4 regions of the Paracoccus aminovorans genome follow, and region 2 is predicted to be linked to each of the others. Evidence: riboswitches for the same ligand, from Rfam matches in the RefSeq annotation. Region 2 holds a riboswitch; each other region holds the start of a gene.

Region 1 (3,530 bases), on a different replicon from region 2:
AGTCGCAGCGCCCCGATTCCCTTGGGCGAATGGGCGCCCTGGGCGATCTTTGCCGGCCTGGTCATGCTGCTGGCGCTGTATTTCGTCAGCACCGAGCAAGGCGCGGTCGCGCTGTTCGACGGCACCAACGTGCATGAATTCGTGCATGACGCCCGGCACCTGCTCGGCTTCCCCTGCCACTGAGGAAGCGGACATGACAGGACGTTACTTGCTGCTCGGCATGATCGCCGGGCTGATCGCGGGTGTGCTGGCCTTCGGCGTCGGCAAGGTCTGGGGCGAGCCGCCGGTGGCCGCCGCCATCGCCATCGAGGAGGCGGGCTCGGAAGCCGAGGCCCCCGCCGGGCACGACGCGGAACACAGCCATGACGCCGCCGCGGGCACGGTGACCGCGGACAGCGCCGCCGAGGCCGAGCCGGCCGGGCATTCGCATTCGCATGGCGACGAGGAAGGCTTCAGCCGCGAGACCCAGGCCGGGCTGGGCCTCTTGACCGGCATGGCGGTCTTCGGCGCCGGGCTGGGCGGGCTGTTCGCGCTGGCCTTCGCCTTTGTCCAGGGGCGCTTTTCGCATCTGAGCGCGGCGGGCACGGCGGCGGTCATGGCGGCGCTTGGCTATGTCGCGGTGGTGCTGGTGCCCTTCCTGAAATACCCGGCCAACCCGCCGGCCGTCGGCCATGGCGAGACCATCGGCCTGCGCACGCAGGTCTTCTTTGCCATGATGGTGCTGTCGCTGGTGGCGCTGGCGGTTTCGGTCGCGGTCGCCCGCAGCGGCAGCGACCGCTGGCGCTGGGGCATCCTGGGCGGGGTGGTCTATCTGGCGCTGGTCACGATCGCGGGCCATGTGTTGCCGGCGATCAACGAGGTTCCGGCGACCTTCCCCGGCGATCTGCTGTGGCAATTCCGCACCGTGTCCCTGGTGGTCGAGGCCGTGCTCTGGGCCGGGATCGGCCTGATCTTCGGCCAGCTGGTGCAGCGGACGCTGGCCCGCGATCCGGGCTTGCGGCAGCGGCTGGCCTGATCCCGCAGACGGAAAGGCCCGAGGCGCCGGTTCGCCGGCGCCTTTCGCATGGGCGCTGGCAAGATCGGCGGCAGCCTCCAGCCTTGGCCGCTCCCGAGGATCTTCTTCGGCCATCGCATCGGCATCCCGGCGGCGAAGTCGCTGACCTGGCAGGCACGGCCCCGGCGGAATCCGCATTGCGCCCCGCCGCGCCGGCGTCAAACGCGGGGCCCGGGTGCGACGTTTGCGCGACGCCGATGCCTATTGACAGCTCACGCTTCCGTGCGCCAATTCGATCCTGCTTCGGTTCCCGCCGATTCCGGCGGGTGAAAAGGGAATCCGGTGCGCCCCTTTGGGGCCAATCCGGAGCTGCCCCCGCAACTGTAAGCGGTGAGCGACGGTCAAGGATGCCACTGGGGCGCAAACCCCGGGAAGGCAGACCCGAGCGATGATCCGCCAGCCAGGAGACCTGCCGCGGCGTTCACCCATTTCCGGCGCGGGGCGCGCATGGAAAGCGGCCATTCCGCAGAGGTGACGATCACCGTCCTGGGGCGGGGACCGTCGGTCCTTTCCACGGGGCAACTCTGCAATTCGCAGGCCGCGGCCTGCGTTGGAAAGGTCAAGGCATGATCCGAACCCAAGCCTCTCTTCTGGCCCTGGCAGCGGCGGTTTCGCCGGGTCTCGCGCTGGCGCAGGATGCCGTCACGCTCGATCCGGTCATCCTGTCGGCGGGCTTCTCGCCCATCGCGAGCGACGCCTACGGCCGCGCCCATACGGTGCTGACCGCCGAGGAAATCGAGCAGCGCGGCATCGCCACGGTCCAGGACGCGCTGCGCGCCGTGCCCGGCATCGCGGTTTCGGCCACCGGCTCGACCTTCACCCAGGTCCGCATCCGGGGCGGCGAGGGCAACCACACGCTGATCCTGATCGACGGCATCGAGGCCGTGGGCGGCGGCGACGAATATATCCTGACCGGGCTGGAGACCGCGAACATCGAGCGCATCGAGGTGCTGCGCGGGCCGCAATCGGTCTATTACGGCTCGAACGCCTCGGCCGGGGTGATCAACATCATCACCCGCAAGGGCGGCGAGGGGTTGGAATACGGCGGCGCGGTCGAGGCGGGCAACGGCGCCGCGGCCTCGGCCTATGTCAGCCGCAACGGCGCGCGGGGCGGGCTGGCGCTGAACCTGTCGGCCCGCGACGACCACGGCTATGACCAGTCGGGCGACGGCGGCGAAAAGGACGGCATCATCCGCAAGACCATCGGCGCCTCGGGCTGGCTGCAGGCCACCGACGACCTGCGGCTGGGCACCACGTTGCGCCGGTCCTGGGAAAAATACGATTACGACGCGCTCAACTATCTGGCGACCACGGCCGACGACTATGTCGTGGACGACCCCGCGCTCTACAGCAAGCGCGACGAGTTCCAGGGCGCGCTTTGGGCCGAGTTTTCCAGCCTCGACGGCCGGCTGACGCATCGGCTGGAATATCAGGACACCGTGTTCAAGCAGAGCAGCAACGGCGGCGCCTGGACCACCGGCAAGACGCGCAAGCTGAAATACCGCGGCAGCTTCGGTCTGGACGGCCGGGCGGTGACGGAATCGGCGCATATCCTCGGCCTGCTGGCCGAGAAGCAGAAGGACGAATCCTCCGCCGCCCCGGATTACGACCGCGAGATGACCTCGGTGGCGCTGGAATACCGCGGCTTCCTGGACAACGGGCTGGATCTGCAGGCGGGCCTGCGCCGCGACGACAACAAGGTGTTCGAGGATTTCACCAGCTGGAACCTGGGCCTGTCCTGGCAGGTGCCGGACCAGCCCTATCGGCTGCATGCCTCGGCCGGCGCGGGGCTGGTGAACCCGTCCTATTACGAGCTTTACGCCGATGACACCTATACCCGCGGCAATCCCTCTCTGAAGCCGGAAAAGAACCGCGGCTTCGACCTGGGCGTCGAGTTCCAGCTGCCCGACGACCGCGGCACCGTCGACCTGACCTGGTTCAAGGAAAAGCTTGAGGACGAGATCGCCTATGTCTATGGCGCCGCCCCGGACGGTCGGGCGAGTTATGAGAATCAGCCCGGCAAAAGCCCGCGCGAAGGCGTCGAGCTGACGGCGCGGATCCGCGCCACCCAGACGCTGGACCTGGCGCTGAACTATACCTACCTGGACGCCAAGAACCCCGACGGCTCGGTCGAGGTGCGCCGGCCGCGGCACGAACTGGGCCTGGCGGCGACGCTGGCCTTCCTGGACGGGCGCGGTTCGGTCACCGCCGATGTCCGCCGGGTCGCGGGCAATTACGACAGCCGGTTCTTCGGCGATTATGCAACGGCGGAACTGCCCGCCTATACGGTCGTGAACCTGGCCGCCGGCTATGATCTGACCCGGAACGTCCGGGTGACCGGCCGGGTGACGAACCTGTTCGACAAGGAATATTCCGACGTCTGGGGCTATGCCTCGCAGGGGCGGACCGCTTATGCCGGATTGCAGGCGCGATGGTGATCCGCTGGCTTCTGGCGGGCTGGCTGGCCTGCCTTGCC
Region 2 (3,530 bases):
GTAGAGTATCGGCTACCTCGTCGGGAGTCTCGATGGCATTGGTCGCCACATCAATAGCGCCCACCATCACTTTCTTGCCTCGGATGAGTTCGATCAGATCCATTGGGACACGAGAATTCTGACATTCCAGAGATATTATGTCGATATCGGACTTTTGCAGTTTTGGGAAGATTTCTTCATAATGCCTCCACTCCGCACCAAGGGTCTTTTTCCAGTCTATATTGGCCTTGATACCGTAGCCATAGCAAATATGCACCGCGGTTTCGCATTGAAGACCTTCAATAGCCCTTTCCAGAGTGGCGATCCCCCAATCATTCACCTCATCGAAAAATACATTGAATGCGGGTTCATCGAACTGAATGATGTCGACGCCGGCAGCCTCCAGCTCCTTGGCTTCCTGATTCAGGATGCTGGCGAATTCCCAGGCCAGTTTCTCGCGACTTTTATAGTGAGCATCATAAAGCGTATCGATCATCGTCATGGGGCCGGGCAGGGCCCATTTGATGGGCTGCCTGGTCTGCTGGCGCAAAAATTTGGCATCCTCGACAAAGACCGGCCTTCGACGGACCACGGCATCGACAACCGTCGGGACACTCGCATCATAACGATCCCGAATCCTGATGGTCTCGCGCTTTTCGAAATCAACTCCGCTGAGATGCTCGATGAACGTGGTGACGAAATGCTGACGCGTTTGCTCGCCGTCGCTGACGATATCAATGCCTGCCTGTTGCTGATCTGCCAGGGATAAACGCAGAGCATCCTGCTTTCCCTCGATCAGTTGCTCACCTTGCAACTTCCAGGGCGACCAGAGAGTCTCGGGTTGCGCAAGCCAGGAGGGTTTGGGCAAACTGCCGGCAGTTGAGGTGGGTAGCAGTGTTTTCATTGCAAGTAACCTTTTGATCCTGATTGTTCAAAGTGCGTAGCTGGCAAACCACTGCTCAAGAGTGGCTTGGTGCGGCTTGATGAAGTGCTCATGGGCGAACTTGCCCTGCTCAATAGCCAGCCGACTCCGTTCCTCACGATCATAAACAATCTGGGTTAGGGAGTAGTCACGATTCTGCAAGCTTGGCTGATAGAACTTCCCTGCAGTGGAATTTGCGTTGTAAATCTCCGGGCGGTAGATTTTCTGAAAGGTTTCCATCGTGCTGATGGTGCCGATAAGCTCAAGATTATTGTAATCATTAGGCAAATCGCCGCTGAAATAGAAAGCCAGAGGCGCGACTCCATCTGGAGGCATGAAAAATCGAACCCGCAGCCCCATTTTCCCGAAATATTGATCGGTCAAGGAGTGCTGATCTTGCTGATACTCCACGCCCAGGACAGGATGCTGATTTTCGGTCCGACGATAAGTCCTGCTGCTTGAAGCGCTGAGACATATGACGGGAGCCTTCTTGAATTTCTCTTTGTAAGCGTTCGAGTGTACGAAGTGCTTGAAAAGCTTTCCGTGCAAACCGCCGAAGTTGTCCGGAACGCTGAAGCTCGGTCGCTTTCTGTTGTGATCGGGCAGCAATACACTGAAGTCATAATCCCGAACATAAGATGAGAAATTGTTCCCCGCAATGCCATCAATGCGCTTTTCGGCCTTTTTATCGATGATATTTGTCTTCAAGATTTCAATCAATGGGAAGGAATCATTGACGCCTTCAACGCCGACATTAAATTCGACGGAAATTATTTCAAGGTCGACAGAATAACGATCTGCTTGGGGATTATCCCAGTGGGCTAGGGCATTGAAGCGATTGTCGATCATCTTCAATGCGTTGCGCAGGTTTTCTCTGCGACTCTCTCCTCTTGCCAGATTTGCGAAGTTGGTCGTGATCCGCGTATTGTCTGAGGGGTGGTAGTCCTCATCAAAGCGAATGCTCTTGATAGTGAACGTGAATTCTTCATTCATCGTGACATGCCTTCTGGACGACCTGACGAAGCAGGCCGGAAAACGAAAAGACTCCCCGCGACGAATGTCGCGAAGCGGCGATGTCACCTTTGCGGATTGGCCGCTCCCGACGCGCCCACCGCGGCCGGAACAGGTGATCGATCCAGGCAGGTTTCCTGACTTGCGGGTCTTCGCCTGGTCCGGCCTTCCCAGCGCGCGATACGCGCCAGTGGCATTCGGACAGGCTCTCCGCCTACAGTTGCGGGGGCAGCTCCGGATTTGACGACTGTCTTACCGGATTCCCTTTTATCCGGGGGCTCCCCCGGCACCTGAATCACACGGCAAATTTGCCCGCCTTGCACAAAGTGTCAACGGCTCCGGAAGTGAAATTCCGTCATGATAAATATGAGCGAAGCGGCGGCGGCTGCGCTATTGCACCTCTGGTCCTCTACCAGAGCTGCACATCCTGCTGCGCTGGGGCTGTGACGCAGGCGCCGCCGAGCCACCAGATCCGCAGCGCGAGGGCCGCTCGGGGGTGACGCTGTTTCGCCGCGTCGCGCGCGGACCGATACCAACCGAAGAGGGTATCATGCAGGCTCCGGTCCGTTTCTCCGTTGGATCTGATCGGTAAATGAGGGGTGAAGGTTAGCCACCGACGGCCTGCAGGCCGAGCACCAGCCTATTCACGAGCAGCCACTTTTCCCGGGTGCCTCGAACGAGGATGGGACCCTTTTCAAATGGCCTGCTGAGGCTCTCTGCCGGTTCGGCGTTTCGCGATCTCGATGAGCAGCCCGAAGGCATCGTAAAGCAGCACGGCGATGCAGCCCGTCAGCATCCCGCCCTGGATGACATAGGCCGGATTGTTCGAGGTCAGCCCGGCGATGATCACCTCGCCCAGGCTGCGCGCGGCGATGGTCGAGCCGATGGTCGCCGTGGACAGCGCGATGACGATCGAGATCCGGATCCCCTCAAGGATCAGGGGCAGGGCGAGGGGCATCTCGACCTGCGTCAATATCCGGCGCGGCGTCATGCCCATCGCCTTGCCCGAAAGCAGGACCGCGCCGGGCACCGCCCGCAGTCCCGCCAGCGCGTTTTCGAAGATCGGCAGCAGGCCGTAGAGGAACAGGGCCAGCACCGTGGGCCGGGCGCCGAAGCCCAGCAAGGGAACCGACAGCGCCAGCACGGCGACCGGCGGAAAGGTCTGGCCGACATTCGCCAGCGTCCGGGCCATGGGCAGGAACTCGGCCCCGGCGGGGCGGGTGACGAGGATGGCCAGCGCCAGCGCGATCAGGGTCGAGGGGATCATCGCCAGCGCCACCAGCGCCAGATGCGAGGCGGTCAGGCCGGCCAGCGATGCGCGGTCGTAGATCACCGGCCCGCCCGCGGGCGCGAAGGGGCGCAGCAGCGGCTCGAACAGCGCGGGAAACAGGATCAGCCCGCCCGTCACACCGATCAGGATGATCCAGCGCAGCGCCGTCATTCCCGACCCCGCGCCAGGATGTCGTCGCGCGTGACGATGCCAAGCCGTTGCCCCTGCGCATCGGTCACCGGCAATCGGTCGCGTCCGGTCCAGATCATTTCGGCCAGCGCGTCCGACAGTGAAGCGGCCACATCGACCGGCTCGCCCTCGGCTTCGCCCGCGCGCGACAGCGAGCCG
Region 3 (3,530 bases), on a different replicon from region 2:
TTCTTGACCTTGTCGCCCACCGCCCAGACGATGCCCGAGGCGTCCGAGCCGGCGATGTGATAGGGCGCGCCATGGCCGTCGAAGGGGCTGATCGGCACGCCGAGGCCGGCCCAGATGCCGTTGTAGTTGACGCCCGCCGCCATCACCAGGACCAGCACCTCGTTGCTGTCGATGGGCGGCGTCTCGACCACCTCGACCTGCATGGCCTTGTCGGGCTCGCCATGGCGCTCGCGCCGGATCGCCCAAGCGTACATCTGCTTGGGGACATAACCCAGGGGCGGCATCTCGCCGATCTCGTAAAGGTCCTTTTCCGGCGCATCATAGGGCGCGATCGGGGTCGGTTGGTCCAGGGCCATCTTGCAGTCCTCTTTTGCCGCTTTCCTTGCGCGGTTCTGCCGCAGCGCAGAATCAACGCGGGTTGCCAGCCTGTTCTACGGTCAGATGCGCAACAATGCAACATGACAGATAGGGAATTTGTAATATTCTTTCGTTTTCAAAGCCGTCCTGCCGCAATGCAGCGGCGAGGGCGCCGAAGCTAGCCGGAGAGGTGCCGGGCCAGGAAGCGGGCCAGCGCCTCTTGCACGGCCGCGCGCCCGAAGCCGCCGGTGCCGTGGCCCTCGTGCGGCAGCAGCGCGAAGTCGATTTCCGCCCGGGGATCGACGGCGGCCCAGGCAGTGCGCAGCCGCTCGGCCTGGCCGGCAGGGACGATGCCGTCCTGGGCGCCGTGGCGGATCATCAGCGGCGGCAGCGGCGTGCCGGGCCGCATCGCGCGCAGCCGGCCCACGGGCGACAGCGGGGTCGCCTGTTCGCGGCGCTGGCCCACCGGATAGCCGACCAGCAGCGATTCGACGCTGCGGGGCGAATCGGCGGGGGTGCGGCGCAGCCTGCGGCCCAGCTTTGCCAGATCGGCGTCCAGGCTGCCGAAATCCATCGGTCCGTAGAAATCGACCACCGCCCGAGGCGGCCGGTCCCGCGCGGCCAGCGTCAGCGCTGCGGAAACCGCCATGAAGGCGCCGGCGCTGCGGCCCCCCAGCGCCATGCGGCCGGGCATCAGCCCCAGATCGGGCCCCCGGCGGTTCAGAAAGGCCACGGCGGCCAGCACGTCGCCTTCCTGCGCCGGCCAAAGCGCCTGGTTGGACAGGCGATAGTTCATCCGCACCACCGCGATACCCTGTGCCGGCAGTTGCGGCGGCACCGGCAGGCTGCGCTTGTCGCCGGTCCGGAAGCCGCCGCCATGCAGGTCCAGCAGCCAGGGAAACGGCCCCTTGCCCTCGGGCAGATGCACGTCCAGGCGGTTGCGGGACGAGGTCTCGGCGTAGGCGAGGTCGTCCAGGGCCGGATTGCCGGCCGAGGCTCCCGCCACGGCCGTCGCCAGCGCGGCCAGGACCGTGCGGCGCGTCATCCCCATGCTTACCGTCCCTTCATCCGCTCGGATCGCGCCAGCCTTGGCAGCGTCGGGGCGGGGGTGCAAGCGGCGGATGGATCGGACGCATGTGGTTTCGCGGTTGCCTGCGGCAGATCGGCGCATGGGCACGGGGTTCGCGCCGATCCGCGGCGGCAGGAGGTCAGTTGCAGCTGACCGACATCAGCGTGCCCTTGCGGTCGAACATGAAGGTCAGGCGCTCTTGCAGCAGTTCCAGCGTCATCGGCTGGCCATCGCGGACGATGCGATAGGCCTGGCCTTCGGGCACGCTGATCGTCGGCGAGACCTGGCCGACCAGATGCGCATAGCGCGCGGCGCCGCAGGGATCCGCGTCGGCCTGGGTGGGCTCTTCCGGCTGCGACGCGCAGGCGGCCAGCGCCAGCGGTGCGGCCAGGGCGGCGACAAAGGGAATGCGTTTCATCTTGACCTCATGGGGTTGCCTTCTTCGGCAAGGGAACGCATCGGGCCAGGGATCGGTTCGCCCGGGGCAGGCGAAATGCCGTTACGACGCATCCCGGTCCGGTTTCCGGTCGCCCGGAGATCCTTCTTGCCAGCGCCGGTGCCAGAAGCTAGGGGGAAGCCGTCGGTTTCCGCAAGGAATTGAAAGGGAATCCGCCGGGGTCCAAGGCCCCGAACCGGAACTGCCCCCGCAACTGTAGGCGGCGAGCAGGATGCAGAACGCCACTGTGGCCGCAAGCCATGGGAAGGCCGCATCCCGCCGCGACCCGCCAGTCAGGAGACCTGCCGACGTCGTAGACCAACCCCAGCGGGACGGCTGGGGCGTGGCATGTATCGGCGTCCTTCCGCCCGGTTCCTGTCCGCCCCCGCGTCTTGCCCTCATGATGCAGCGGAAGGGACCATCATGCTGAGATTCACCACGGCGATCCTCGCCACGTTCACGCTGGCGCCGATGGCGCTTGCGGGCACCGAATACCCGCTGACGCTGACCAGCTGCGGCCACGAGATCACCTTCGACAAGGCGCCCGACAGCGTCGTCAGCGTCGGGCAAAGCACGACCGAGATCCTTTACATGCTGGGCCTCGCGGACAAGGTCGCGGGCACGGCGCTGTGGATCAACCCGGTCCTGCCCGAGTTCGAAGAGGTCGATGCCAAGGTCGAGCGCCTTGCCGACAACGCCCCCAGCTTCGAGAGCGTGCTGGCCAAGAAGCCCGAACTGGTGGTCACCGCCTATGAATGGATGATCGGCCCGCAGGGCGCGGTCGGCACGCGCGAGATGTTCGACGACGCCAGGATCCCCAGCTGGATCATGCCCACCGAATGCATCGGCAAGGACAATACCCAAAGCATGGACGGCACCCGCACGGTGATGTTCGACACCGCGACGCTCTATAAGGGCATCGAGGAACTGGCGACGATCTTCGACGTCCAGGACCGCGGCGCCGAGGTGATCGCCGATCTGAAGGCGCGCGAGACGGCAGCGGTCGAGAAGGCGAAGGCGCTGAACCTGCCCGAGGACGTGTCGGGCCTGTTCTGGTATTCCTCGGCCGATATCGAGATCGACCCCTATATCGCCGGTGTGAACGCGGCGCCGGGCTGGATGCTGTCGAAGCTGGGCGTGAAGAACGTCGTCGGCTCGCAAGAGGAATGGCCGACCGTGGGTTGGGAGACCATCGCCAAGGCCGATCCCACCTTCATCGTCGCCGCCGAGATGAACCGCCGCCGCTTTCCCGCCGACGACATCGCGGTCAAGCGCGGGTTCCTGACCTCGGATCCGGTGACCAGCCAGATGGAGGCGGTCAGGCATGATCGCATCCTGACCATGCCGGCCAATGCGATGGATCCCTCGGTGCGCTCGATCTATGGGCTGGAGTCGCTGGCGGAATCGCTGGCCGGGTTCGACCTGAAATGAGCGCGCGCGCCGCGACCCGGGGCATGGGACGCCGGGGGGGCTGGCTGTGGCTGGCCCCCGCCGTGCTGGTCGCGGCGCTGTTCTTCGGCACGGCGGTGGGCGAGACGCGGATCCCGCTTGCCACCGTCGTCGAGGTGCTGGCGGTCAAGGCGGGGCTGTCGTCGGCCGCGCTCGATCCGATCGACGCCAGCGTGATCTGGCATTACCGGCTGTCGCGGGCGGTGGTGGCGGCCTGCG
Region 4 (3,530 bases), 360 kb from region 2:
CATGGTCGCGGCGATGTTCAGCGAGCCGAGATTGCACGAAATATCAGTGCCCAGGTGGGAATAGCTCAGATCCTCGTTGAACTCGCTGGCCTCGTTGACCTGCAGGATCTCGCTGCACAGGTTCGACATGGTGATGCGGCCATGCACCGGGTTGGCGCGGTTCACCGTGTCCTCGAACATGATGTAGGGATAGCCGCTTTCGAACTGGATCTCGGCCAGGGTCTGGAAAAATGCGCGGGCGTTGATCTTGCGCTTCTTGATGCGCTTGTCGTCCACCATCTCGGCATATTTCTCGGTCACCGAGATTTCCGAGAAAGGCACGCCATAGACCTTCTGGATGTCGTGCGGCGAGAACAGGTACATGTCCTCGTTGCGCTTCGCCAGTTCGAAGGTCACGTCCGGGATCACCACGCCCAGGCTCAGCGTCTTGATGCGGATCTTCTCGTCGGCGTTCTCGCGCTTGGTGTCGAGGAAGCGCAGGATGTCCGGGTGATGCGCGTTCAGATAGACCGCGCCCGCGCCCTGACGCGCGCCCAGCTGATTGGCATAGCTGAACGAATCCTCCAGCAGTTTCATCACCGGGATGACACCCGAGGACTGGTTCTCGATGCCCTTGATCGGTGCGCCCGCCTCACGCAGGTTGGTTAGCATCAGCGCCACGCCGCCGCCGCGCTTCGACAGTTGCAGGGCCGAGTTGATCGAGCGGCCGATGGATTCCATGTTGTCTTCCAGCCGCAGCAGGAAGCACGAGATCAACTCGCCACGCGACTTCTTGCCGGCGTTGAGGAAGGTCGGCGTCGCTGGCTGGAAGCGACCGGACAGGATCTCGTCCATGAAGCGCATCGCCAGGCCCTCGTCGCCGCGCGCCAGCGCCAGGGCGACCATGACCACGCGGTCCTCATAGCGTTCCAGGTAGCGCTGGCCGTCGCGAGTCTTCAGCGTGTAGCTGGTGTAATACTTGAACGCGCCCAGGAAGGTCGGGAAACGGAACTTCTTCTGATAGGCGGCATCCCAGATCGCGCGCTGGAAGTTCTTGGAATACTGGTCCAGCACCTCGGGCTCGTAATAGCCCTCGTCGACCAGATAGCGCAGCTTTTCGTCCAGATTGTGGAAAAAGACGGTGTTCTGGTTGACGTGCTGCAGGAAATACTGCCGCGCCGCCTTGCGATCCGCGTCGAAGCGGATGCGGCCCTCGCCGTCATAGAGGTTCAGCATCGCGTTCAGCGCGTGATAGTCCAACTCGGCCTTTACGCCATCGTCAAGCATTCCGTCCCCCAGAATTCGCTTAGCCCCGCATGCACGCGGGAAATATCCAGATCGGTCCCCGCCAGCTCGAAACGATACAGCACGGGAACGTTGCATTTGGTGGAAATCACCCGACCAGACAGCGCATAGGTGGCGCCGAAATTCCGGTTGCCGGCGGCGATGACGCCGCGCAGCAGGGCGCGGCGGTCGGGATCGTTCAGGAAATGGATGACCTGCTTGGGCACCGCGCCCCGCCCCTCGCCATCGGCATAGGTCGGGCAGATCAGCACATAGGGCAGATCGGGCGCAGGCATCGGGTCCCTGGGCGAGATCGGGATGCGGCAGGCGGGCCGGCCGAGCCGGGCCACGAAGCGCGCCGTATTCCCCGAAGCCGAGGAGAAATAGACCAGTCTGCCCGTCGGCCCGCCCATGGCCCTTACGACAGGCGGCCGATCATGTCCGGGCGGAAGCCGGCCCAATGCGCCTCGCCGGCGACGACGACCGGCGCCTGGCGATAGCCGAGCGAGGTGACCAGTTCCAGCGCCGAGTCGTCCTCGGTCAGGTCCACCAGGTGGTAGTCGAGACCGCGCGCATCCAGGGCGCGGGTGGTGGCGGTGCATTGCACGCAGGCGGGCTTGGAATAAACGGTGATGGTCATGCCTCTGCTCCTTCTTTTTTGCTGTAGGGCAGCCGAGGGCTGGGCCGGAGGCTATGCCATCCGAACCGCTCAAGCCCCGCGCCCGCCGCACGGTGTGGTCCTTTCGTGCCATGGCAGGTCTTCTGACTCGCAGGTCTCGGCTCGGCTGCCCTTCCCGGTTTCCCAGTGGCGTTGCAACCTCGCTCACCGCTTACAGCTGCGGGGGCAGTGCCGGATTTTCACCGGGCTTCCCTCTTCGTCCTCCGGATCGCTCCGGATTAACCATGACCCGGCCAGTAAGCCACGCCGTGCGGCCCGGGTCAATCCATATCTAGTGGGATGCGGCGATCTATCCCCAAATATGTGGTGGGTCTGTGGATAAGATCGCCAGGGCGCACGAAAGGCGTCCCGTTAACCATTCGCCGAACGGATCGGGGTCCGAAGCGGCCATCCTGCTGCCGGAGGTTGTGCGGCGCCGCCGCGGGCGTACTCGGCGGCAGGGACGCATGGCGGGACCGAGATCCGACCCCGCAATCCGCGGCGCCCTCACAGGGCGGCCGTGGCACGCTTCACCTGCCATGTCCGCCGAACAAAGGCGGCGACGAAGATCGCGGTCAGGATCAGGATGACCGTCGGCGCCGGCGCGCTGTCCAGGAAGAAGCTGGCATAGGCCCCGGTCAGCATCGCCGCCATGCAGACCGCCACCGCCACCGCCAGCATGCGGCCGAAGCTGCGCGCCAGCAGGAAGGCGATGGCGCCCGGCGCGATCAGCAGCCCGACCGCCAGGATCAGCCCCGTCGCCGCCATGGTGGCGACGATGGTCAGCGACAGGATCGTCAGCAACCCATAATGCAGCAACCCCACCGGCAGGCCCGACGCCCGCGCCTGCGCCGGATCGAAGGCGTGCAGCATCAGGTCCTTCCATTTCAGCAGCAGCACCAGCGACACCGGCGCCCCGATCCACAGGGCGGTGCGCAGGTCCGCGGCGCCCACGCCCAGCATGTTGCCGAACAGGATATGGTCCAGGTGCACGTCCGAGGCGATCGAGGTGTAGAGGACGATCCCCAGCCCGAACATGCCCGAGAAGACGACGCCCATGACCGTGTCCTTCTTCACGCGGCTGTTGTCCGCCAGGTATCCGGTGGCCAGCGCCGTCACCATCCCGGCCGCGAAGGCGCCCAGGATCAGCGGAAAGCCGAGGATATAGGCCAGCACCACGCCCGGCAGCACCGCGTGGCTGACCGCGTCGCCCATCAGCGCCCAGCCCTTCAGCACCAGGAAGCAGGACAGCAGCGCCGTCGGGACCGCGACGATGGCCGAGATCAGGAAGGCGTTCTGCATGAAGCCGAACTGGAACGGCAGCAGGAGCTGGTCGATCATTGCGGGGCCTCCTCGCGCAGGGCGGCGCGGGCCTTGGCGCGGGCGGCCAGCAGCCCGTGCTTCGGCGCCCAGACGAAGGCGGCGAGGAAGATCAGCGTCTGCAGCACGACGATGATGCCGCCGGTCGCGCCGTCGAGGAAATAGCTCAGATAGGCGCCCAGGAAGCTGGTGACGGTGCCCAGGGTCACCGACAGCAGGATCAGCCGCGGGAAGCGGTCGCAGAGCAGATAGGCCGTGGCGCCGGGTGTCACCACCATGGCGATGACCA

What was found. A riboswitch is a leader RNA that binds a small molecule or an ion and turns the genes downstream of it on or off. The one in region 2 is predicted to bind cobalamin.
Region 1: it holds a riboswitch for cobalamin, as region 2 does, so the genes downstream of both, JCM7685_RS15475 (TonB-dependent receptor plug domain-containing protein) here and JCM7685_RS19190 (DUF1852 domain-containing protein) in region 2, are expected to answer to the same signal.
Region 3: it holds a riboswitch for cobalamin, as region 2 does, so the genes downstream of both, JCM7685_RS07225 (ABC transporter substrate-binding protein) here and JCM7685_RS19190 (DUF1852 domain-containing protein) in region 2, are expected to answer to the same signal.
Region 4: it holds a riboswitch for cobalamin, as region 2 does, so the genes downstream of both, nrdH (glutaredoxin-like protein NrdH) here and JCM7685_RS19190 (DUF1852 domain-containing protein) in region 2, are expected to answer to the same signal.

Annotation. Positions count from the first base shown of each region.
Region 1 covers NZ_LN832560.1:13,081-16,610, reverse strand. The annotation lists gene JCM7685_RS15485 (CbtB domain-containing protein) at 1-183, shown strand, start outside; gene JCM7685_RS15480 (CbtA family protein) at 194-1,015, shown strand; cobalamin riboswitch at 1,282-1,485, shown strand; gene JCM7685_RS15475 (TonB-dependent receptor plug domain-containing protein) at 1,621-3,492, shown strand; gene JCM7685_RS15470 (ABC transporter substrate-binding protein) at 3,486-3,530, shown strand, end outside.
Region 2 covers NZ_LN832562.1:687,760-691,289, reverse strand. The annotation lists gene JCM7685_RS19195 (methionine synthase) at 1-883, opposite strand, end outside; gene JCM7685_RS19190 (DUF1852 domain-containing protein) at 911-1,894, opposite strand; cobalamin riboswitch at 2,023-2,221, opposite strand; gene JCM7685_RS19180 (ABC transporter permease) at 2,607-3,353, opposite strand; gene JCM7685_RS19175 (ABC transporter ATP-binding protein) at 3,350-3,530, opposite strand, start outside.
Region 3 covers NZ_LN832559.1:1,448,175-1,451,704, forward strand. The annotation lists gene ccrA (crotonyl-CoA carboxylase/reductase) at 1-356, opposite strand, end outside; gene JCM7685_RS07215 (alpha/beta hydrolase) at 536-1,408, opposite strand; gene JCM7685_RS07220 (I78 family peptidase inhibitor) at 1,566-1,844, opposite strand; cobalamin riboswitch at 1,991-2,186, shown strand; gene JCM7685_RS07225 (ABC transporter substrate-binding protein) at 2,286-3,293, shown strand; gene JCM7685_RS07230 (FecCD family ABC transporter permease) at 3,290-3,530, shown strand, end outside.
Region 4 covers NZ_LN832562.1:304,735-308,264, reverse strand. The annotation lists gene nrdE (class 1b ribonucleoside-diphosphate reductase subunit alpha) at 1-1,266, opposite strand, end outside; gene nrdI (class Ib ribonucleoside-diphosphate reductase assembly flavoprotein NrdI) at 1,248-1,676, opposite strand; gene nrdH (glutaredoxin-like protein NrdH) at 1,682-1,903, opposite strand; cobalamin riboswitch at 1,999-2,184, opposite strand; gene JCM7685_RS17490 (metal ABC transporter permease) at 2,429-3,262, opposite strand; gene JCM7685_RS17485 (metal ABC transporter permease) at 3,259-3,530, opposite strand, start outside.